DNA from 3 places in the Paenibacillus sp. GbtcB18 genome. Region 1 is predicted to be linked to each of the others. Evidence: riboswitches for the same ligand, from Rfam matches in the RefSeq annotation. Region 1 holds a riboswitch; each other region holds the start of a gene.
What was found. Region 1 has a riboswitch for cobalamin ahead of cobJ (precorrin-3B C(17)-methyltransferase). Riboswitches for the same ligand answer to the same signal wherever they lie in the genome.
Positions count from the first base shown of each region.

Region 2: linked by a shared signal. The riboswitch ahead of nrdI (class Ib ribonucleoside-diphosphate reductase assembly flavoprotein NrdI) and the one ahead of cobJ (precorrin-3B C(17)-methyltransferase) in region 1 are both predicted to bind cobalamin.
Region 3: linked by a shared signal. The riboswitch ahead of KVT34_RS12800 (class I SAM-dependent methyltransferase) and the one ahead of cobJ (precorrin-3B C(17)-methyltransferase) in region 1 are both predicted to bind cobalamin.

Region 1 is NZ_JAGXJX010000002.1:1,058,342-1,065,859, reverse strand. It holds gene KVT34_RS10190 (ABC transporter ATP-binding protein) at 1-663, opposite strand, end outside; gene KVT34_RS10185 (GntR family transcriptional regulator) at 677-1,054, opposite strand; gene KVT34_RS10180 (metallophosphoesterase) at 1,308-2,171, shown strand; gene KVT34_RS10175 (hypothetical protein) at 2,310-2,453, shown strand; gene KVT34_RS10170 (glucose-1-dehydrogenase) at 2,627-3,412, shown strand; gene KVT34_RS10165 (glycoside hydrolase family 13 protein) at 3,430-5,118, shown strand; cobalamin riboswitch at 5,225-5,413, shown strand; gene cobJ (precorrin-3B C(17)-methyltransferase) at 5,772-7,518, shown strand, end outside.
Region 2 is NZ_JAGXJX010000008.1:252,769-260,286, reverse strand. It holds gene KVT34_RS22535 (hypothetical protein) at 10-2,115, shown strand; gene KVT34_RS22530 (hypothetical protein) at 2,258-2,713, shown strand; cobalamin riboswitch at 3,009-3,204, shown strand; gene nrdI (class Ib ribonucleoside-diphosphate reductase assembly flavoprotein NrdI) at 3,494-3,853, shown strand; gene nrdE (class 1b ribonucleoside-diphosphate reductase subunit alpha) at 3,840-5,924, shown strand; gene nrdF (class 1b ribonucleoside-diphosphate reductase subunit beta) at 6,148-7,107, shown strand; gene KVT34_RS22510 (GNAT family N-acetyltransferase) at 7,421-7,518, opposite strand, start outside.
Region 3 is NZ_JAGXJX010000003.1:555,651-563,168, reverse strand. It holds gene KVT34_RS12820 (YojF family protein) at 1-260, shown strand, start outside; gene bshB2 (bacillithiol biosynthesis deacetylase BshB2) at 287-943, shown strand; gene KVT34_RS12810 (spore coat protein) at 1,029-1,517, opposite strand; gene KVT34_RS12805 (aminoglycoside phosphotransferase family protein) at 1,716-2,621, shown strand; cobalamin riboswitch at 2,794-3,001, shown strand; gene KVT34_RS12800 (class I SAM-dependent methyltransferase) at 3,229-4,119, shown strand; gene KVT34_RS12795 (permease) at 4,339-5,361, shown strand; gene KVT34_RS12790 (TIGR03943 family putative permease subunit) at 5,389-6,327, shown strand; gene KVT34_RS32600 (CobW family GTP-binding protein) at 6,507-7,518, opposite strand, start outside.

The DNA of each region.
Region 1 (7,518 bases):
CAGCTTATGCAGGGCTCCTTTGGTTTCCTCCAAAGAGGAGGCGGACTCGAGCTTTCCTTCCCGGATCATGATGACCGTGTCCGCGATTCGCTCCAGTTCCAGAAGCTGATGGGATGAAATGAGAACGGACGTGTTCCCGCTCGCGACTTCTTCGACCAGGAAGGAAAGAACTTGCTTGCGGACGATTGAATCCAAGCCGTTCATGGGTTCATCGAGGAGAATAAGGCTGGCTTTCGATGAAAAAGCGAGAAGCAGGCCTATAAGCGCCTTCATGCCTTTGGAGAAGGTGCGGATTTTTTTGTGCTCCGGAAGCTGAAATCTGCGAAGCTGGTCCGCAAAATAAGCCGGATCGAAGTCGGGATAGGCGAGACGATAAAGATCCGCGCATTCCTTGGCCGTGTAGCCTCCCAGCATATCAAGGGAATCCGGGACATATACGATATTCCGTTTGGCATCGGGATGCTCGTGAATCGAACGGCCTTCCCAATGGACTTCTCCGTGGTCCGGGTCCAGAATACCGGCAAGGGTTCGGAGCAAGGTGGTTTTGCCGGCCCCGTTGCGGCCGACTAGCGCGGCGATGGAGCCTTGGCCGAGCCGGAATCGAACATCTTCGAGGACCGGACGTCCGTCGATGCGTTTGCTGAGTGCTTCCACGTTTAGCATAAGGGATACTCCTTTACTCCTTGATTTCTTTGTAAAATTGTTCGGTCCAGTCTTTAACCTGATCGGCCCTGATTCCCAGATAAGCGGCTTCGACAAGAAGCTGGCGGAAAGTGGAGCGGAACTTCTCAAGACGCTCTTTTTCCATGCCCGGTGAAGACGGCTTGGCGACAAAGGTGCCTTTACCGCGCAGCGTTTCGATGATGCCCTGGCGTTCCAGTTCCTGGTAAGCCTTGCCGACCGTATTCGGATTGACGAGGACCGCGGCGGAGAGTTCCCGGACAGAGGGCAGACGGTCTCCCTGCTGCAGCGCCCCTTTGAGTATGAGTTCTTTCATTCCTTGTATGATTTGTTCGTATATGGGAAGTTCGCTTCGCTCGTTGATTTTGATCATCGAAGGAGGCACCCCTTTCTTGGCGGTAAGTAGGATGAAGAACGCGTGATGTCGTTAAGCAAGGTAAATTCTAAAGTGTACTATTTATCATAGTACACTTAGTACAATAAAGAAAATGAAGAGGTTTTGTCAACCCGGATTTTTCCGGAGCTTTAACGGTGCTGAAGAAGAAAAATTGGCGTTTTTGGCCTTCCGGCCGGAGACATGTTAAGATCATGTACAAACGAAACCGGAGAAAGGAAAAGGAAACACGATGGACCTTAATCCGAAGATGACTCGCAGAGCCTTTCTGGCAAAAGGCAAATTTCTGATAGGCGCTTTGTTGGCAGCCCCTTTTGTTTCCTACGGATATGCACGGTTTGCCGAACCGCACTGGATCCGCACCAAGCATGTCCGGTTGGAGCTGGAACGGCTGCCGCAGGCGTTCGATGGCGTACGTGTCGTCCAGTTCAGCGATGTTCACGTCGGACCCTATCTGGCGCCCGGAGATCTGCCGCAGCTTGTGGACATGATCAACGCGCTGAAGCCGGATTTGCTGTGCTTCACCGGCGATTTGTATGATTACCGCGTGTACGACGGTTCCTTAGTCAGTCAGGCATTGACGGCACTCAAGGCTCCGCTGGGTAAATTCGCGGTGCTCGGCAATCACGATTATTACGGATCGCCGGTGGAGACGGAGAAGGTGCTGAAGCCGGGAGGCTTCGAGCTGCTCACGAACCGTTCCGTCGCGGTTAGCAAAGATAAGGCGCTGATCCGGGTGGCCGGCGTCGATGACATGTGGGAAGGGCGCCCCGATCTGGACCGGGCGCTGAAAGGCGTACGCCGAGACGACTTCGTACTCCTGTTGTCCCACGCCCCGGATTTCGCGGATATCGCGCTGGAAGCGCCGGTTGATATGCAGCTGTCCGGGCACAGCCACGGGGGGCAGGTGCGCCTGCCGTTCTACGGCGCGATTACGACACCAATGTATGGGCGCAAGTATGTCGATGGCTTGTACAAACTCGGCGGAGGCAAGCTGCACGTGTACACGAACCGGGGCATCGGCATGACGATGCACCCCGTCAGGTTCTGGTGCCGGCCTGAGCTGACGGTGTTCACGTTAAAGAAACGCTTGTAACTCCGTAGAGTTCGCCGCAGCAGGCTTCAGCGGAGTATCGCTCAATTTGACCGAATACGGGCTGATATCCACTCCATTTTAGCGGAATCACATATAGTGTACGGTAAGACAATAACTCACCGAGAGGGGATACGAAAGATGGGTTATGTTGGAGGAGTAGGTGGAGTAGGCGGAGTTGGCGGAGTAGGAGGATGCGGATACGGTGGCATAGGTACGAGCGTAGGTGCGATTCTGGTTCTGTTCATTCTGCTGGTTATCATCTCCCGCACGTTCCTGTACTAATTTTCGTATAAGTTCCGGCGGTCCGGGTTACCGGCCGAAGGCGTTCCTGAACAAACCCCAGGCTGCTTGCAGCGGGGGTTTGTTCTTTTTTATGCGTTTTTTCCTTCTAAAACGTTTAATTAAAGTGGAGGTCTTCTGCGAGATTCGCATTCCAAAATCAAGGAGGTACTGCCATGTATAAGGATTTGGAAGGAAAAACGGTCGTCATCACGGGAGCGTCCACGGGAATAGGAAGAGCGGCTGCGGTTCGTTTCGGCCAAGAGAAAGCGAATGTCCTGATCAATTACTTGAGCCATGAAGAAAACATTCCCGCCTTGATCGCTGAAGTGGAAGCCGCGGGGGGCAGAGCGCTGGCGCTCCGGGGAGACGTGACCAAAGAAGAGGACGTGAAGAAGCTGGTCGAAACCGCCCACGAGCATTTCGGTTCTCTGGACGTAATGATCAACAACGCGGGAATCGAGAATGAAGTCCCTTCTCAGGAGTTGTCCGCCGACGATTGGCGGAAAGTGCTGGACGTGAATCTAACCGGGGCGTTTCTCGGCAGCAGAGAAGCCATTTCCTATATGCTGGAGCATGAAATCAGAGGAGCCGTTATCAACGTTTCAAGTGTGCACGAAATGATCCCTTGGCCGCATTTCGTTCATTATGCGGCGAGCAAAGGCGGGATCAAAATGATGACCGAGACGCTGGCGCTGGAGTTTGCGCCCAAAGGAATCCGGGTGAACAATATCGGCCCGGGAGCGATCAACACGCCCATCAACGAGATAAAATTCGCCGACGAGCAGGCACGCGCCGGCGTGGAAGCCCTTATTCCGATGGGATATATCGGCAAACCGGAAGAGATTGCGGCCGTAGCCGCCTGGCTGGCTTCGTCGGAGTCCAGCTACGTCACCGGCATCACGCTGTTTGCGGATGGTGGGATGACCAAATATCCGTCGTTCCAAGGAGGAAGAGGCTGAGAGAGGAGAGAACTCACATGAACAAAACATGGTGGAAAGAAAGCGTCGTGTACCAGATTTATCCGTCCAGCTTCAAGGATTCGGACGGGGATGGCCGAGGGGACCTGCGCGGGATCATTTCCAAGCTGGATTATCTTGCGGAGCTTGGCGTCAACGTCATCTGGCTGTGTCCGATCTACCTCTCGCCGGGCGCCGACAACGGCTACGATATCAGCGATTATTACGCGATCGATCCGCAGTACGGTACGATGGAGGATTTTGACGAGCTGCTTCTGGAAGCGCGCAAGCGCGGGCTGAAGATCATGATGGATCTTGTGCTGAACCATACTTCGGACCAGCATGCCTGGTTTAAAGAATCGCGTTCTTCCAGGGACAATCCCAAGCGGGATTATTATATTTGGAGGAAGGGAAAAGAGGGTCTTTTCCCTAACAACTGGGAGTCTTATTTCAGCGGCAGCGTCTGGGAACACGACACGGAGACGGACGAGTATTACATGCATCTGTATTCGAAACATCAGCCCGATCTCAATTGGGAGAACGAGGAGATGGTCGAAGAACTCTTCCGGATGGTGCATTGGTGGCTCGGCAAGGGAGTGGACGGTTTCCGTTTCGATGCGATCGCGCATATCGTAAAAGCGCAGGGGCTGCCCGACGCCGATAATCCGAAGCATTTGCCCGTTGTGCAGGCTTACCAGCTTTTTTCGAACCTGGAAAAGGTACATACGCTGCTGCACAAGCTCAATGATCGGGTGCTGTTTAATTACGACATCATGACGGTCGGCGAAACATCCGGACTGGGCCCGGAGCAGGCGCTGGATTACGTGGGGGACGAGCGTCATGAGCTGAACATGGTTTTCCAGTTCGAGCATATGAATCTGGATGCGGCTTCTCCGGGTACGGGGAAGTGGGTATCCAAGCCTTGGACCCTGCTGGAGCTTAAAAATGTGATGAGCCGCTGGCAGACGGTTCTACACGATAAAGGCTGGAACGCCAACTATCTGGGCAATCACGACCAGCCGCGTCCCGTGTCCAGATTCGGAAACGACGGCCCCTACCGCGTGGAATCCGCCAAAATGCTCGCCACGTTTTTGCTGACGCTGGAGGGGACGCCGTATATTTTTCAGGGGGAAGAAATCGGCATGACCAACGTCGCGTTCGATCTCATCGACGATTACCGCGATGTGGAAACGATCAACTATTACAAGCAGGCTAAGCTGCTCGGCAAGCCCCAAGACGAAGTGATGAAGGCGATTTGGAAAAAAAGCCGGGACAACGCCCGCACCCCCATGCAGTGGGACGACACGGCGAACGCCGGATTTACGACGGGGGAACCGTGGATCAAAGTCAATCCGAATCATCCGGAGATCAATGCGGTTGCAGCGACAGCCGATCCGCGGTCCATCTTCCACTACTACCGCAGCCTAATCGCGCTTCGTAAAAAGCATCCCGTCATCGTTTACGGCGAGTACAAGCTTCTGCTTCCGCTAGACACGGAAATTTATGCATACACGCGGACGCTGAACGGGGAGAAGCTGCTGGTGATTCTGAACTTTTTCGACGGAACGCCGGAGTTTACATGGCCGGAAGAGCTGGGAGAAGGGAAGGACGCGGAGCTTCTCCTTTCCAATTACGATCCCGTCTCCGGCGAAAATACCGGCGTTCTCAAACTGCGCCCTTATGAAGCCAGAGTTTATCTGCTCGGTTGAGTGGAGCGTTTTATCGGCATAGACAAGTTCTTTGACCGGATGGTATGATGAACAGAACACAATCGAATATGGTAAAAACAGGTGCGGAGCCCATTCGAACGGATCAGACAGTCCATAAGAACCGGGTTCGGCTTAAAACGGGAAGTTCGGTGAAAGACCGACGCGGACCCGCCACTGTAAGGAGCCCCCTGCAACCGCAGGGGAAAATTTTTTCGGCAACAACGTCACTGGATAATCCGGGAAGGCGCCGAAAAAAGCTTCGAGCCAGGAGACCTGCCTGTTTAAAATAACACTAGATAACCTACGAGGATTTAGGGAGGTGTTGAGAACGGCTGAATCGCTGCCAACGGCGGTTTGCCGGAACGTGGGCGTACAAGTTTGCCCGGTGCCGGCGACTGTGCGGGTTGGAAGCATATGCGGGATATTCCCGCTTAATGGCTCGAAAGTTCGAAGCATTTCTATCCGAATAGGATAGAAATGCTTTTTTTATTGTCCGGACGGGATGAAGAGCAAACGGCAAGCCGCCGGAAGGCACACCGCCGTGCATATATAAGGCCACCTGTACGAAAACGGACAGGGAAGGCCGGACGGCTCGATAACGGTTGTTCAGCGGAAGTGCCGGAGTTTTTTTACAGGGAAGAGGAGGAATGGGAATGGCCGGTAAACTGCTTATCATCGGATTTGGCCCCGGAGACGAAGCCCATATTACAAAACGCGCGCGCGAGGCGATTTCGGAAAGCGAAGTCATTATTGGCTATAACACTTACGTGGATCTGATCCGCAGCCTGATCGACGGCAAACAGGTCGTGCGTACGGGCATGACCGAGGAAGTGAGCCGTGCGCAGGAAGCCGTCAGACAAGCGGAGGCCGGGCGCAAGGTGGCCGTTATATCCAGCGGCGATGCGGGTGTCTACGGCATGGCGGGTCTCGTGTACGAGGTGCTGATCGAGAAAGGATGGAAGCCGAGCGAGGGCGTGGAAGTCGAAATCGTGCCCGGCATCTCGGCGATCAACTCATGCGCTTCGCTGCTGGGAGCGCCCGTGATGCACGATGCGTGCACGATCAGCCTCAGCGATCACCTGACGCCGTGGGATCTCATCCGGCGCAGAGTCGAGGCGGCCGCATCCGCCGATTTCGTCATCGCGTTGTACAACCCGCGGAGCGGCAGAAGAACGCGCCAGATCGTGGAGACGCAGCAGATTTTGCTGAAACACCGCTCTCCCGATACGCCGGTGGGGATCGTGAAAAGCGCCTACCGCGACAGGGAGCATGTCGTGCTGACGACGCTTGCGGAGATGCTGGAGCATGATATCGGCATGCTCACGACGGTGATTATCGGCAACTCTGCGACCCGCAACTACGAGGGACTCATGATTACGCCAAGGGGCTATCAGCGTAAGTATACGCTGGACAGCGATATCCAGCCCCTGCGCCCTCATGAGCGTCTCCGACGGGAAGCCGAGCCGTGGGCTCTGGAGCAGGAAGAGGAAACCGGCGCGGAAGCAGCACCCGCCTTGGGGGAACAGTCCGATGCCGTTTTGCGGTCAGCGGAAGAGCGGGAAGCCGGCGGCGCCGTCCTGCCGTCCTTCTTCGACGAGGACGAATACGGGGATGACGGTTACGGCGAATACAGCCCCGAAGCCGAAGGGACCGGCACAACCGACGATTACGACCGCGAAGATTCGACGGTTCGCATACAAGCGGAGGGGACGCGGTCCGCGTACGATACGCCCGCGTCTTCGGGAGCCGGGGAGTACGGTGACTCGGCGGTTGCGGTCGCCGTACGTCCGCCTGCCGCACTTGCACAGGCTGTCGCTTCGGTTCCGACCGCTTTTGAGCTTGCGGAGGAAGCGCTTCGTCTCGTAACGGGCGAACCCGGCGGTTCGGCAGCTTCCGCTTCCCCGGGCGGATTTTTCCGCCAGCAGGCTATTCTCGAATTCGCGGTCAGCCCCGGACTTGCGAACAAAAATCTCACTGCCAAACAGCTGATGGTCCTCGCGGACGCTGTCGGCGATACGGGAACGATGGAGTATACCCCCCATCATCAACTGCTCGTCAAGCTGCGGACCGACGATCCCGATTCCGTAACGAAACGGCTTCGCGGAGAAGGGCTTCTGCTGGCTCCGGTCGGCGATGTGGTCCAGATCAAAGCCTGCGACTTCTGCAATATGGACAAAGGCGACGCCGTGCCGTATGCGGAGGAGCTTCACGATCTTCTGGGTGGAGCGGCCGTGCCCAAAGAGATGAAGATCGGTTTCAACGGCTGCGGCATGGCCTGCTACGGCGCGGTGAAGGAAGATATCGGCATCGTTTACCGCCGGGAGAAGTTTGATCTGTTCCTCGGGGGAAAAACAGTCGGCCGCAATGCCCACGCGGCGCAGCCCGTTGCGGAAGGCATCG
Region 2 (7,518 bases), on a different contig from region 1:
AGTGAGATTATGTCCGCCAAAACCAAACACGATGCTTTTGAGGAATTTTATACGAGGGCATCCAATACCGGACCGGCTGCCGGTACGTTTTTCAACGATAAAGCTTATCTTTTTTACACGAACGGAAATCTGCTGGATCTCATTTGTATGGAAACTTACCTCGCCGACGATAAACAGGAAAAGGTCAGAGTCGTTAAGAGCCCGGGCAAAAAGAAAGGGCCGCTCGGCATCGAGTATTTGACCAAAGTGGCGTACGGAGGCGACGGAGTCTCCGGAGGGTATATACCGGCACTGGCCGCCTGCGCGCATGAAGGCGTCTTGTATTTGTTTTACGCGGATCAGCGGGGCACGCTGTATCAAATGACCTCCCCGGACGGAACCGAATGGTCATCGGCTCTTCCCTTAAGCGAGCGCATGCGCCTTCGGACAGACTCCCGGTTCGCAGCCGTGTCGGCCGGAACCCGCTTGTATCTCATCGGCTCCGGTGCGGACAGCAAGCTGGCGCTGAACTGGACGGATGACGGAGGGCAGACGTGGGAGCGGACGGACGCCCGTGAGCGGCGCCCCGCGAAAGATGGCAAGGCCGAGGAAATCGGCATCGCGGACGTCACTCATACGGCGGCGTGCAGCTACCGGGAGCCCGGCGGCGAAGTGCGGATCATGGTCGGCTATATTCAAAGAAGCCCGGATAAGAAGGCGGTCATTCCCCGCAAAAAAGAAGCTTTAAAAACTTGGCTCCTGCACCACGAAGAAAACGCACCGCCCCGGAAAGTAAATGAACCGCAGTCCATAGCGGAAGATGAAAACGTCAGCCACTTCGCGATCGTTCCGGGCTCTATCGAGAACGGCTATACGGGCAGCGTCCTTCAGATGTTCGTCAGCGGCAAAGCCGAGAAAGACATCAAAGCGAGGAGATACGAATACTCCGTCCCTTCAAGCCGCTGGTCGCCCCCCATTCTCCGGAACTGGGGGCATATGTCGACGCCTTCCGGGCACCATGTCGACGCCTTCCAGTTCTTCAAACCTACGGACGAGGGACATATCCGGTCGGAAATCTGGTTTACGCAGACGTTCGACGGCTCCGGTATGAAAAAACATCTCGGAGTAGGCCGATACCGCTCCGATCGGCTTACCTTGACGGACACGTTGACGAACTGGGCCAACGATGACCATCTTACGTTTCTGGGCGTTGTGGAAAGCCCCCCTCCCCACGTGCTGAACGGCTCCGAGCTTACAGACTCCATCTGTTCCTTCCGGTTCAAGTGGTCGAAGGAAGAGCAGGCGGCGGTATCCGCGAAGTACAAATTCGGCGCTTCTCTCAACTTTAGCGGCAAAGTTCCGGTCGTGGGACTCGGAGGCGAAATGAAAATCGCATACGAGCGGACACGGTCCGTCACTTCGGAAATGAAGAGCATCAAGGAATTTTCGATTGAGCTGTATCCGTCTGCCACCAAAAAAACGGCTACGCATTTGTATATCCGGCCCAACATAACCAGGCTTACCTACAAGCTGGCGGATTGGCAGGAGAACGACCTGGGCGTGCAGCTCAGTCTTTTCTCCGTATCGGATCTTAGCATCGAAGCCCGCAAAGGCAAATCCTTGAGCACGTTTCCGAAACAGCCCGATCCGAACCGCATCGAGCATTATGTGCAAAGGTTTACGGCGCTGCCCGATTATGCGGATAAGCAGCTTTCGTTCAGTATGCCGGTGAATTGGTCGGAATCCATGAAAATCGAAGAAAATTTTATTAAAGTCAGCAAAACCTTCACCTCCGTTTCCAACAGCGTATCCGTTGAATGCGAGCCTGCGGGCGAGGCGCCCGGCGATATATTTTCGATCGGTGTAGGGTCCAGCTTCATGTACACGTATGAAGTGAACGTATCCACCCAATTTTCATCCCAAATGGGCTGTACGGTCCGTTACCCGAATCCCCGTCCGGGTGAAACCGATGATATCAGCGAAGTGAAGCTGCTCATGTATGTGTTCTACCCCGATAAAAATAAAACGGATCGCTGCTACTGGATTCCGCAGGAAACGAAAAACCAGTACCCCTGGTGCGTAGCGTGGTCGGTGGATGAGCTGGTTAGGCAGCAGGTTGACAGTAAGCTTATTTGAATGCACGATAGGGCTGGGGCTCCCTGCTCAACGAATTGTTTTGGGCATTCGGAACCTTTAAAGCTGCATCTTTTTCTACCCTCAAGACGAGCTTGGGGGTAGAATCGTATTTGTAGGCATGTACCTATTAGGGAGGACGTGTATGAACAATTACGCATTACTCTTTGGACTGCTGCTGCTTTTGTTTTTCGGTTTGAACGTCCTGCTGAATGATATATCGCGCCGGGACCATGAACCTGCACCGTCATGGAGGACGAAAATATGGGCAATTCCGGTTTTCTCCTTGCTCATCATCGGGCCGGTAACCGGTTTTGCTTTCTTATATATGACATTCTTCCGGGGGATTGAACATACCAGCTCACTCATCCGTTTTACGGGCAAAGCGGATCTCTTCACTTTTTCCCTGATCATCTTGCTGAGCTTCCTGTTCTTCGAGACTTTTATTCATCCTCTCCTCCATGCACTGATTCCCGGTGTGTACATCAAGGATTTTTTGTCCGCTCTCACTTTGTCTGTCGCTCTGCACGTGATCGAATGGATACTTGCAGGCATAATGATTCTTTATAAAAAGAACAACAAAAAGAATTTAAACATGTAAAAGGGATCAAGCTCCAACCCAAGGAGCTTGATCCCTTTTTATTTGAATGCACGTGAAAACACCCCGCTCCGCGCATGGAAATCAGCTTGGCTGCATGTCCCTCCGCCGCCCGCAAACTTTGTCGAAATAAAAAGAATCTCAAATAAAATCTCGCCCGTTTATGGGCAGGTTATCACACCTTTTTCGCCTTTTATCTCGGTTTTTCTCCCCTTGTTGAGTCCTTACGCACTGTTGACAAACCACAATATATTGAGGTAAATTCATATCTATCACCTACATATTCACTATATATAGACTATATATGGATTGGACAGGTTTCCCGCCTACCAGGCGGGAATCAAAAGGGAAGTCCGGTGAGAATCCGGCGCGGTCCCGCCACTGTCAACGGGGAGCGCCCCACCCATACCGCCACTGACGAATGCCGTCGGGAAGGCTGCGGAGGGGCGCAATGAACCTGGAGCCAGGAGACCTGCCTGTCTGAAAGACACCGCTGAACCTACGGGAGATAGGGAGGTGTCCGGACGTTTTTCACATACAGCCGCCAAGCCCGGCTGTCCCCCTCTTCCGCCTTCGGGCGGGGAGCCGGGCAGCCGGCTTTGTACGCGCGGCTGCAGCCAGCCTTTTTGCAGAGCCGTCAGCGGCACGCGAAAGGGCTGGGAGCTGACTGTGAATTTAGAGCCGCTCTTTGTCACAAGGGGCGGCTTTCATCCGGGCGCGCCGACTACTTCCCGTGGTCGGCGCGCCCCGTATTTTTGATAGAGTGGAAAGGAAGATGCTTCCATGCTGGTAGTTTACGATTCCCGTACGGGAAATGTTCAACGATTCATTAACAAGCTGAATTTGAAGGCCGTACGGATCGAAGAGGATTTGACGATCCAGGAGCCGTTCGTCCTTGTTACCTATACGACCGGATTCGGTCAAATTCCCGGCAAAGTGCTGGACTTTCTGAAACATCACTCTTCTCTTCTGCGCGGCGTAGCCGCTAGCGGCAATCAGAACTGGGGACAATCCTTTGCCCTGAGCGCCGACCGCATTTCATCGGCATACGGTGTTCCGGTGCTTGCCAAATTCGAACTTTCCGGCACGTCTAGCGACGTGGAACGATTCCATAAAGGGGTGCGCCATCTTGAAGCATATTGAACTGAACAACGAACTCATGATACCGGGGGAAGACGGATTTTACCGTCTGGAGAAAGACCGCGAAGCGCTGGACGCCTTCCTTGAGGAAGTGCAAGGGCAGACCGTTCCTTTCGGCAGCATCAAAGAACGCTACGACTATCTGATCGGCGAAGATTTCTACGAGAACGTGTACGAACACTACACGCTGGAGCAGATCGAAGCCATCCACGAAACCATCCGCGAAAGCGGCTTTAAGTTCCAGTCCTACATGGCCGCTTCGAAATTTTATAAAGATTACGCCCTGCGCACCAACGATAAAAAGCAAGTCCTCGAATCGTATGAGGACCGTGCCGCCATCGTCGCTCTCCACCTCGGTGAAGGCGACTTCGGCAAAGCCCAGCGGATCGCCAAGGCGATCATCGAGCAGCGCGTCCAACCGGCAACGCCGACGTTCCTGAACGCCGGACGCAGCCGCCGGGGCGAAATGGTCTCCTGCTTCCTGCTGGAGATGGACGACTCCCTGAACTCCATTCAGTACGTCATCGGCACCTGCATGCAGTTGTCCAAAATCGGCGGCGGCGTAGCCGTGAACATGTCCAAGCTGCGCGGACGCGGCGAGCCGATCAAAGGCGTCGAAGGCGCCGCCAAGGGCATCATGCCCGTCATGAAGCTCCTAGAGGACGCCTTCTCCTACGCGGACCAAATGGGTCAGCGCAGGGGCTCCGGAGCGGTCTACTACTCCGTATTCGGCTGGGACATCATCGAATTCCTCGACTGCAAAAAGATCAATGCGGACGAAAAATCCCGCATCCAGACGCTGTCGATCGGCCTGATCGTGCCGCAGAAGTTTTACGAGCTGGCCGAGCAGAATAAACCGCTGCACGTGTTCGCCCCGTTCTCCGTCTACAAGGAGTACGGCCGTCACCTCGACGATATGAATATTGACGAGATGTACGAAGAACTGCTCGCCAACCCGAACGTGAAGAAGAAAGTCGTGATGAGCGCCCGCGACATGCTGACCAAAATTGCCGTTATCCAGCTCGAATCCGGCTACCCTTACATCATGAACCGTTCCAACGCGAACCGCGGACATGCTCTGAAAGACATCGGCAAAGTGAAAATGTCCAACCTGTGCACGGAAATTTTCCAGCTCCAGGAGACGACGGAGATCGGCGATTACGGCCAAGGCGATATTATCCGCCGGGACATTTCCTGCAACCTCGCGTCGCTTAACATCGTGAACGTGATGGAAACGAAGAGCATCCGCGATTCCGTCCACAGCGGCATCGAAGCGCTGACTTCCGTCAGCGATAACACGACGGTCGCGAACGCACCAGGCGTTGTGAAAGCGAACAAGGAGCTTCATTCCGTCGGACTCGGCGCGATGAACCTGCACGGCTATCTGTCGAAGAACCGGATCGCTTACGAAAGCCCGGAAGCAAAAGAGTTTGCGCGCGCCTTCTTCATGGCCATCAATTTCTACTCGCTGGAGAAGAGCATGGAAATCGCACGCGACCGCGGTATCACTTTCGCCGATTTCGAACGCTCCGAATACGCAAAAGGCACCTATTTCGCCAAGTACGAAGAGAAGGACTACCGTCCGGAATCCGATAAAGTCAAAGCTCTCTTCGAGGGCATGGATCTTCCGTCGCCGGAAGACTGGAAAGCTTTGAAAGAACAAGTCATGAAACACGGCCTGTACCATGCTTACCGCCTGGCCATCGCGCCGACGCAGAGCATCTCGTACGTGCAAAACGCGACTTCCAGCGTGATGCCGATTGTCGATCAGATCGAGACGCGCACGTATGCGAACTCGACGACTTACTATCCGATGCCTTACCTGTCCAAGGAGAACATGTTCTTCTACAAGTCGGCTTACCGGATGGACCCGTTCAAGATCATTGATCTTATCGCGGAAATCCAAGAGCACGTGGATCAGGGGATTTCAACGGTGCTGCACGTAAACAGCGACATCTCGACCCGTGAGCTGGCCCGCAACTACCTGTACGCCGCCAAAAAAGGCCTGAAATCGCTCTACTACACCCGCACGAAGCGGTTGACCATGGAAGAATGCCTGAGCTGCTCCGTTTAAGAGAGGGCCTGGTTAAGAATAGATTCGTGTAAAAGAAACCGGCTGCGCGACAGGAGCTTAAACACGCTTAGCGCAGACCGCAAATCATCCGTATGGCGCTATCCCGATAAGCAGCTTTATGCAGGGCCGGAACTTGTCAGCCCCGTATAAAGCTGCCTATGGTTAGGCACGGCAGCGACTGATGCCGGATTTGCAGCGCGCCCCATCCAAAGGAGAGAAAACGATGAAAGCCGTCAATTGGAATAAACCCGACGACGATTACACCTGGTCGTTTTGGCAGCAGAACGTCATGCAGTTCTGGACCGAAGAAGAAATTCCCCTTTCCGACGATAAAATGGTCTGGATCGAGATGAGTCCGGACGAGCAGGACGTCTACAAGAAGGTTCTGGGCGGCCTGACGCTGCTGGATACCCTTCAAGGCGGAGTCGGCATGCCGAGACTCGTCGAGCACATGGACGGCCTCCAGCGCAAAGCCGTGCTGTCGTTTATGGGCATGATGGAGCAGATCCATGCGAAGTCCTACAGCAGCATTTTCACGACGCTGGCGAGCAACGAAGAGATCGACGGCATTTTCCGCTGGGTCGAAGAGAACGGACGCCTGCAGCAGAAAGCGGATCTCATCAACCGCTACTACAACAGCATCCAGTCCGAGAAAGACCTGTATCTAGCGATGACGGCTTCCGTTTATCTCGAAAGCTACCTGTTCTACAGCGGCTTCTTCTACCCGCTCTATTTGGCGGGACAAGGCAAAATGACGAACAGCGGCGAGATCATCGACCTCATTCTGCGCGACGAAAGCATCCACGGCCTATACGTCGGCACGCTGGCGCAGGAGCTGTTCGCGTCTCTGAGCGAAGCGGACCAGCAGGAAGCCGCCGAGGAGCAGATCAAGCTGCTTCTGGAGCTGTACGAGATCGAGAAGCTCTACACGGAAGAGCTGTACACTCCGCTCGGCCTGCAGGACGATGTGCTGCGTTACGTGCGCTACAACGCCAACAAAGCGCTGATGAACCTCGGGCGCGATCCTTACTTCCCGGAAGAGCCGGTTCATCCGGTCGTTCTGAACGGAATCCGGACGCAGACGAAGCAGCATGACTTTTTCTCGAAAAAAGGCAACGGCTACGTCCGCGCCCTCCGCGTCGAACCGCTTAGCGACGACGATTTCAGCTTCGAAGGGCTGTAAGACCGCCGCCTTCGGCGCCCGAACGAGCAGGACGGACCGTATAAGCGGCCGCCTAAACGAAAAAGACGTACAAAATTGGAGACAATTTTGTACGTCTTTTTGCGTTCGGCTGCGGGTGTGCCGGATGTGGGCGCTCGCTGTTCGCAGCGTATGGCTGGCCTTGCCCCGGCAACGGCTGCCTCGGCTTCAGGCGTTCAACTCCCCCTGCTCCGGCAGGTCGCTTCAGCCAACCGGCTGCTCACGCTTCAGGCGTGCTTTCGCCCATGCTCCACCACGCTCTCAATCCGCATCAAGGTCGGCCATTCCTCATCGGTTAGAGGAACAGGCCCATTCCCGGAGCATCGGCAGGCCGCTCGCGAAATCCATAGCGTTCATAGAAGCCTTGCTTCCCTTTGGCGCAGGCAAGCTGGA
Region 3 (7,518 bases), on a different contig from region 1:
ACGGGGCTTACGCTTCCCACCTTGACCAGTCCAAACATACGGCCTCGACGTTTATCCGCAATTCGAAGATCCGCTATCTGCAGGGTTCTATTGCCGGAAACGGCCCCTACCGGGTAGGGCTCAAAATGGAAGAAGGCTGGGTTTATTCCGAGGGACTTACCCATTGGGATGAAACGGAGACGCAGAGACTGATTTTGTCGGGACATGATAAGGACGGCAAGCTCGTCGTTTCGCTGCAGCTGAGCCGAGACCCTTTTTAACTTACAAAGAGAGAAGGTAGATGGAGATGGAACGACACATACTGGTCGTCCTGCCGCATCCCGATGACGAAGCGTTCGGCATATCCGGTACGCTTGCCGGCCATATACGCCAGGGAACCCCGGTGACTTACGCATGCTTGACACTGGGAGAGATGGGACGCAACATGGGCAATCCCCTTGTCGCCAACCGCGTGACACTGCCCGGAATCCGCAAAGCCGAGCTTGAGGAATCGTGCCGGTCGATCGGAATTCAGGATTTGCGGATGCTGGGCTTTCACGATAAAACGATTGAATTCGAAGACCGCGAACTGCTCGTCGGCAAAATCCGCGGGCTCATCGACGAGCTGAATCCTTCGCTTGTCATTACGTTCTACCCGGGCTACAGCGTGCATCCGGATCATGACGCAACGGGCGCGGCCGTGATTGATACGGTCCAGCGAATCCCCTTGGAAGAGAGACCGGTCGTTCACTGCATCGCTTTTTCCAAAGGATGCGAGGATGTGCTCGGCAAAGCGGATGTCGTGAACGATGTCAGGCCGTATCTGGAGCAGAAGCTGGGCTCGATCCTTGCACACAGCTCCCAGTTCCAGCTCAACGGACAGCTCGGCGGCAAATCCGCGAACGACAAAGAGGTGCAGGAACGCTTCGGCTACGAGCGGTTGTGGACATACCGGTTTCAATAAAAGAGTGAGCGGGGCGGAAGCCGTTCCCGCATGCCGATAAACCGCCAAGGGGCAGGCAGTCGTGCCGTTCCTTGGCGGTTTGCCGTTATTCGAGGGAGAGGGCGGCTCGGGCGTTGGCCGCGTCGTTTTCCAGCAGTTCCTTCAGGTCATAAGCGGGGTACGCACCGTCCGCATACAGCCGGTTGAACACTTTGGCGTGAAATTCGACCGCTCTCAACAGATGTTTCACAAAGGTTGCCCGTAGACGGGGAGTCGCGGTTTCCGTGAGGGCGCAGGCGTAGCCGCGTACGGCGGTTTTGGCAAAAGCGAGAAGCTGTCCCGCTTCCAGGACGGGGAGCTCCGCAGGTTTATTCCTGGAGGCGGCAGGCGCTTCGGGATAATACGCCAGCAGCTCGTTCAGATTCTGCTCCAAGGTTTGTATCGCCGCTCTGAAAAGCGTTTGAAGCCCTTCGTCCGCAAGCGTCGGTAATTTTTGTTTACAAGCGATCAGTTGTCCGGTCTGAAGGCTCACAAGCTCGTGAAGCTCCAAAGTTTCGTGCCAGGCGAGATGCTGGGGGACTTTCGGCAGGCTCATCTTCTCAGACTCCGTTCGTGGGGTTTATAACAGCCTATGTGAAGGGGCGGAGATTAGTAAGTTGTCAGTACCTCCAAACGGAAGTTCGCGTTAACGAAAGTGTGAATGGGGAATAGTTGATTGTTAACTATTTAATACCTATGGGGGACACGACAACGATGCTAATATATTTTTAACCTTAACTAAGGAGCCCGCGGAGTGCCGAATAATAGCAGCCTTATTTCAAAAGCGGTTTTAATGGCAGAAAAAGCCGGATTAAAAGACATTACTCCTATCGAGCTTGGTAATGGCGGGAACCTGATCGTTCATTTGGCCCCGTTTCCGATTGTGGCCCGAATAGCCGCTGCGATTTCAAAAAATAATGGAGATTACGCTTACAAGGTACTGGTTCGTGAATTAAGAGCCGCACGTCATCTCCATTCAAAGGGAGTGCCGGTCCGTTTGCCAACCGACCTTACGGATGCAGGACCATATGATATTGGCGGCACATGGATGACGCTTTGGAAGTATGTTCCCCCGACAGACCTGGAGCGCCCTTCGCCAAGCGAAGCAGTTGAATTGGTCAATACACTTTCACTGGCATTGAAAGATTTTACCGGCGAGATTCCTATGCTTGGTGTTTGGGAGCGGACATGTCAATCGGCTTTTAGATTAATGAATCATCCGGATCCGCGTATACAAGATTTGTTAAGTCTGTTTTTCACAATTGATAGACAGATGCGTCTTGAAACAAGCTTGCTCATACCGTCTCATGGAGATGCCCATTCAAGAAACTTATTACCGAGTCCCGAAGGCTGGATCTGGTCGGACTTTGAAGATGTATCTTTGATGCCCGCATACTGGGATCTGGCTTCCTATGTAGGCAATCTTGCCTTGTTCAACGGAGTTCAGGAGCCAACCTTTCAATATATCTGGAGTGAGATGAATAATCAGGCCGATAAGGAAGCTTTTGGATTTGCCGTTACCGCACGCATACTGATGTCCACTTTAGGTAACTTGGATTTCGGACTCTCGGGTAACGGAGATTTGGAATTTGCCTATAAACAGCTTGAACTGGCAAAAGATTTTATTCATCAAATCAACCTGATTATTGAAGGGGAATAGCGGAGTCATAACCGTCGCGACTCTACTTCATAGTCCGAAGTTTGCCGGGCCCGCCTTACCGGTACGCCTGCTTGCCCGCATGCTTCGGTATTTGCCAAAACGCCGGATTTGGACTACTATTAATCGTGAAGTTGTTTGACATGTATGCTTTTCTTTAGACAACAAAATATCAAACATTCTTTATTGAACGGGTTCCGGTTCTTTCTCTGGGGAGAGGGAACGGATTAAAAGGGAAGTTCGGTGCAATTCCGATACGGTCCCGCCACTGTAAGGGGAAAAGGGGCGAAGCCCCGGCCGAAGCGCATCACGTCACTGGTGAATCCGGGAAGACGCGCATAGGGTTCCCGAGTCAGGAGACCTGCCTGTTTACCGGTAACTTCATTCCTACGCGGATATAGGATGGCGTTGATGCGAATGTTCTCCCTAATCGTCGGGTCCTGACCCCGGCGTATTCATGCGATGAACCCAAACATCCTGCCTTCGGCGGGATGTTTTTATTTGTTTCGGATCGGTTGAATCCTCCGGCTTTACGGGTAAAATGAAGTCCGCCGCATTTTGATCGAAAGAATGATGTACAAGTATCTTCAAACCGTATGGGAGGAACACGATGTATTACGGAGTCAAACTAAATACGAACTACAAAACCCTTTGGCAGGAGGGAATGAAGGACTGGGACGGAAATCTTCCCGTGCGGATGACCGATGACGTCAAGGAAGAAGGGTTCTGGAACGCTTTTATGAAAAAGAAAGAACAGGCCGGGGTGGATTCTTGGGTTGCCAACTTGCGCAAGGAGCTGATCACTTTGATCGATCCCGGCGAGGATGTGCTGGAAATCGGCCCCGGCTGGGGAAATTATACGTTCGAAGCGGCCGAGAAAGCGGGTTCCCTCACCTGCGTCGACAGCTCCGAAAGCGTGCTTGCTTTCCTGAAAGCCGCAGCGGAGCGGAAGGGCTGGAATCATGTAAACTTCGTGCATGCCAAATGGGAAGAGCTTCCCGAGGTGGAGCGGGCCGACGTGGTATTCGGCGTCAATTGTTACTACCGGATGCAGGAGATCGACCGGGCGCTGCTGCATATCAACAACACGGCGAAGCGTCTCGGAATCGCGGGAATGGTAAGCGGTCCCGAAAGACCGCACTACAAGGACATCCGGGAGCAGCTCGGCTGCCGGATCAAATTTCAACGCAGAGATTACATCCATTTGCAGAATCTGCTTTATGAACTCGGAATCGACGCGAATTGTAAAATTGTCAATCTGCACAAAACGTATGCCTACGATACGGAGGAAGAGCTGATGAAGGATAACCTGAGCGCGGTTTTGGACAAGGAGTATGACCGCAAGAAGGCTGTGGAGCTCTTGTACGCTTATGTGCGAGAAGAAGGCGGAAAGCTGATTTACCCGCACAATTTCAAAGCGGCTCTCCTTTACTGGAAGCCGGAAAAACGGCTGGAACCTGCGGACCTGCCCACGGAAGTGAAACGGGTCGTGGAAGTTTAAATCAGAGCCGTTGAAGTGTTTTCCCGGTAACGCGGTTTCGCGTGCCGGGATTTTTTTATGGCTTCACGAATCGGACAAGGGAAGGAGCTTGTCATAAATTCAGGCAAACTCGCATAGGGATGAAAAAGTGGAAAGGGTTTAAGGGAGAAGTCTTTTTTATTGAAAAACGTAATAATTACGATTAAAATAAGGATATTGTCGTACACAGGAGGGGAGAACGTGCATTTCAGCGGCGCAAGCAGAGGGATGAGAAAAAGACACCTGATTTATATTGCAGCGGGAAGTTTCCTGGCTATACTGGCCTGGCAAGCCGTGCGGACAGGGAATGCGGGGCTGCCGGACCCTTCGGTTCTCCGCCTGTTCAAGACGATGTTTATCGGCATCGTGCTCGAAGCGGTTCCTTTTATTATGCTAGGTGTGCTGCTTTCCTCGTTCATGCAGGTTTACATCCCGGAAACCTGGATCCGCAAAGCGATCCCCCGGAATCCTTTGCTCGGATTCGTTTATGCCTGCCTGCTGGGCATCCTGTTTCCGATTTGCGAATGCGGCATGATCCCGGTCGTCCGGCGGCTGATCAACAAAGGAATGCCGCTGTACATAGGCGTAATCGTCATTCTGGCGGGTCCTATCGTGAACCCGGTCGTCTATGCGGCCACATACACGGCGTTCCGGATGAATCCCGAAATGGTGTATGCCCGGATGGGACTGGCCCTTGGAGTCAGCGCGTTTATCGGCTTATTCGTATACGCGTTCATTAACCAAAATCCGTTGAAACACAGACTGGACTCGCTGTATGCCGAGAACGGACAAGACTGTGCGCACGTGCAGGGCGGCGGCAAATTCGTTACGATGATGGGCCACGCGGGCGGGGAATTTTTCGATATGGGGAAATATCTCATTTTCGGCTCTCTCGTTACGGCCGTTATTCAGGCTTTTGTGCCTAGAGGGGATTTGTCGGCGCTGGGGGAGGGGGAAGTGCTTCCGCATCTGTTTATGATGGGATTTGCCTACATATTGTCGCTCTGTTCCACCTCGGACGCGTTTGTCGCTTCTTCCTTTCTCCAGACATTTTCCAAAGGTTCCCTACTCACCTTCCTCGTTTTCGGGCCCATGCTCGATTTTAAAAGTACGCTCATGCTCTTGTCCGTCTTCAAAACGAAGTTTGTCCTGCTGCTGGCCGTTCTTATCACGATGACCGTGTTTGCAGGTTCCGTCATTGTCGAACACCTGTTTTTCAACTAACGCTTTGAATTCGGGGAGGTGAATCGGGTGGAAGACAGGCGCGCTTACGCCTTCCATTCTTTTATGAGGGCGGCGATTCTATGCGGGTTTTCGCTCTATATCGTCTATCTGGTCAAAACGGGCGGCATGACGCATTACTTGGCGCCCCGCCTGGTACCGTACGTCAAAGCTTCGGCGATCGCCCTGTTCGTGCTGGCCGTGATCCAGATTTATCTGGCCCTGCAGCCCGCTTCAGGCAATGAATCCGACTGCGGATGCGAGCCCGGTGTCAGGAAATCTAAGCTTTCGCACGGTGCGGCTTATTCCTTGTTCCTTTTACCGCTGCTGCTGGGCTTTCTGCTGCCCGACCGGGTAACGGGGAGCGATATCGTTCAAGTGAAAGGGATTCAACTGAATACCTCCAACCTCCAGACGCAGAGGAATGCAGATACCCGGGACGATTCGCCTGAGAAGCAGCAATCTTCAGAGAAAGCGAGCCGGGGCAAGGAAGATACGCAGGAAGCCAGGCTCAAGGAGATGTTCAAAGGCAGCCGGTTTACGGAAGATTACGCGAAGCTGGCCATGCGGCTTTACCAAAAGCAAACCATTCTTATCGGGGAGAAAGGTTTTATGGAGAGGCTGACGGCCGTGGATCTGTTCGCCGGCAATTTTGCGGGGAAACAGATGGAAATCAGCGGCTTCGTTTACCGGGAGGACGACATGCCCAAAAACCAGTTCGTCGTCGCAAGACTGACGATGCAGTGCTGCTCTGCCGATGCGTCTCCGTACGGCGTTATCGTTGAAGCTCCGGATGCGGATTCGTATCTCAAGGATACATGGGTAACGGTGAAAGGGACGATCCGCAAGTCGGTGTACGAAGGTAAAGATGCGATGAAGCTGGAGGGAGCCGTGATCCGGAAAATTAAAGAGCCTTCGTCCCCTTACGTATATCCGTATGCCGGTGATTTCGCCGATCTCGGAAAATAAAGGCTGTAGCCATAACAAAACCGCTTTCCGACGGAAAGCGGTTTTGTTTGCGATGCAAGAGCCGGATGTAGTAGGCACCTTAATCGTAGATACCATCAACAGAACGGGGAGGGGGGCGCAAAAAAACTCGTATGGATCATGCCGTATGGAAGGCTTCTCCGATCCATTTCGTGCCTGAGCTACTTCCGGCGGCGGCCGGATTCCGGTTCAAGGGACTGCGGCTGCGGTGTATCCTGAAGACGCTGCCATTCCTCGCTCAGCCGGTCTGTATCCAGGTCGATTCCGATAAACACGAGATACGGCTCTCCCTGGTAAAAGGAAGGCTCCCAGTAACTCCGCTTTCCTGCGTACTGAAACAAATGCATGTGACTGGATTCCGCGAACGTCACATAACCTTTGGCGCGGATCAGACCGTCCCTCCACCGCTGGAGGAAGGCGTCCACATCCGCTTTGGTCAGCCCGGCAAGCTGATTCCACGGGAGAGTGACGGTGCGGACGCGGGAGTGGGAAGGCGCGGTTTCCGCCGGTGCCGGCGAATCTGCGGGGGGCATGCCGCGTCCGGTACCGTTTATGCTGGGCTCCTTCGGATGAGTCGTGATCTTCGTCATCCGGATCGGCCGGACCGTCAGGGGGCCCTTCTGTACGGGCTGGACTCCCTCCAGGATCGGCTTAAGCTCGACGCGGCAGTGGGTCGTATACACGAGCATGGCGTGCCCGTTCAGCTTGCGTATGGCCTTCTCGATCTGGTGCAGCCGGATGCGGTGTACATAATCCGTTTTATTGACCAGAAGCAGATCGGCGACTTCCACCTGCCTTCTAAGTGTCCGTACGAGCAGTTTGTCCGATGCAAACAGACTGTTGTAATCCATGAAGTTTTCGGCATCGAGCACGGTGATGACCTGTTTAAGGGCAACACGGCCCAGCAGACCGGGTTCCGTGAGCACATCGGCAATTTCTTCCGGGTTGGCCACACCGGTCAGCTCAATGAACAAAATATCCGGTTTGCGGACAAGCAGAGCCTGCAAGCTGCCGGTCAGCTCGCTTTTCTTGCTGCAGCAGACACAGCCGTCCAGCAGTTTTTCAATCGAAGCGGAGCTGTGCCCTTTCAAAATTAAGCCGTCGACATCCGCTTTGCCCAGTTCGTTCATCAGTATCCCGGGGCGCAGACCAAGCTTCTTCGATTCTTCGAGC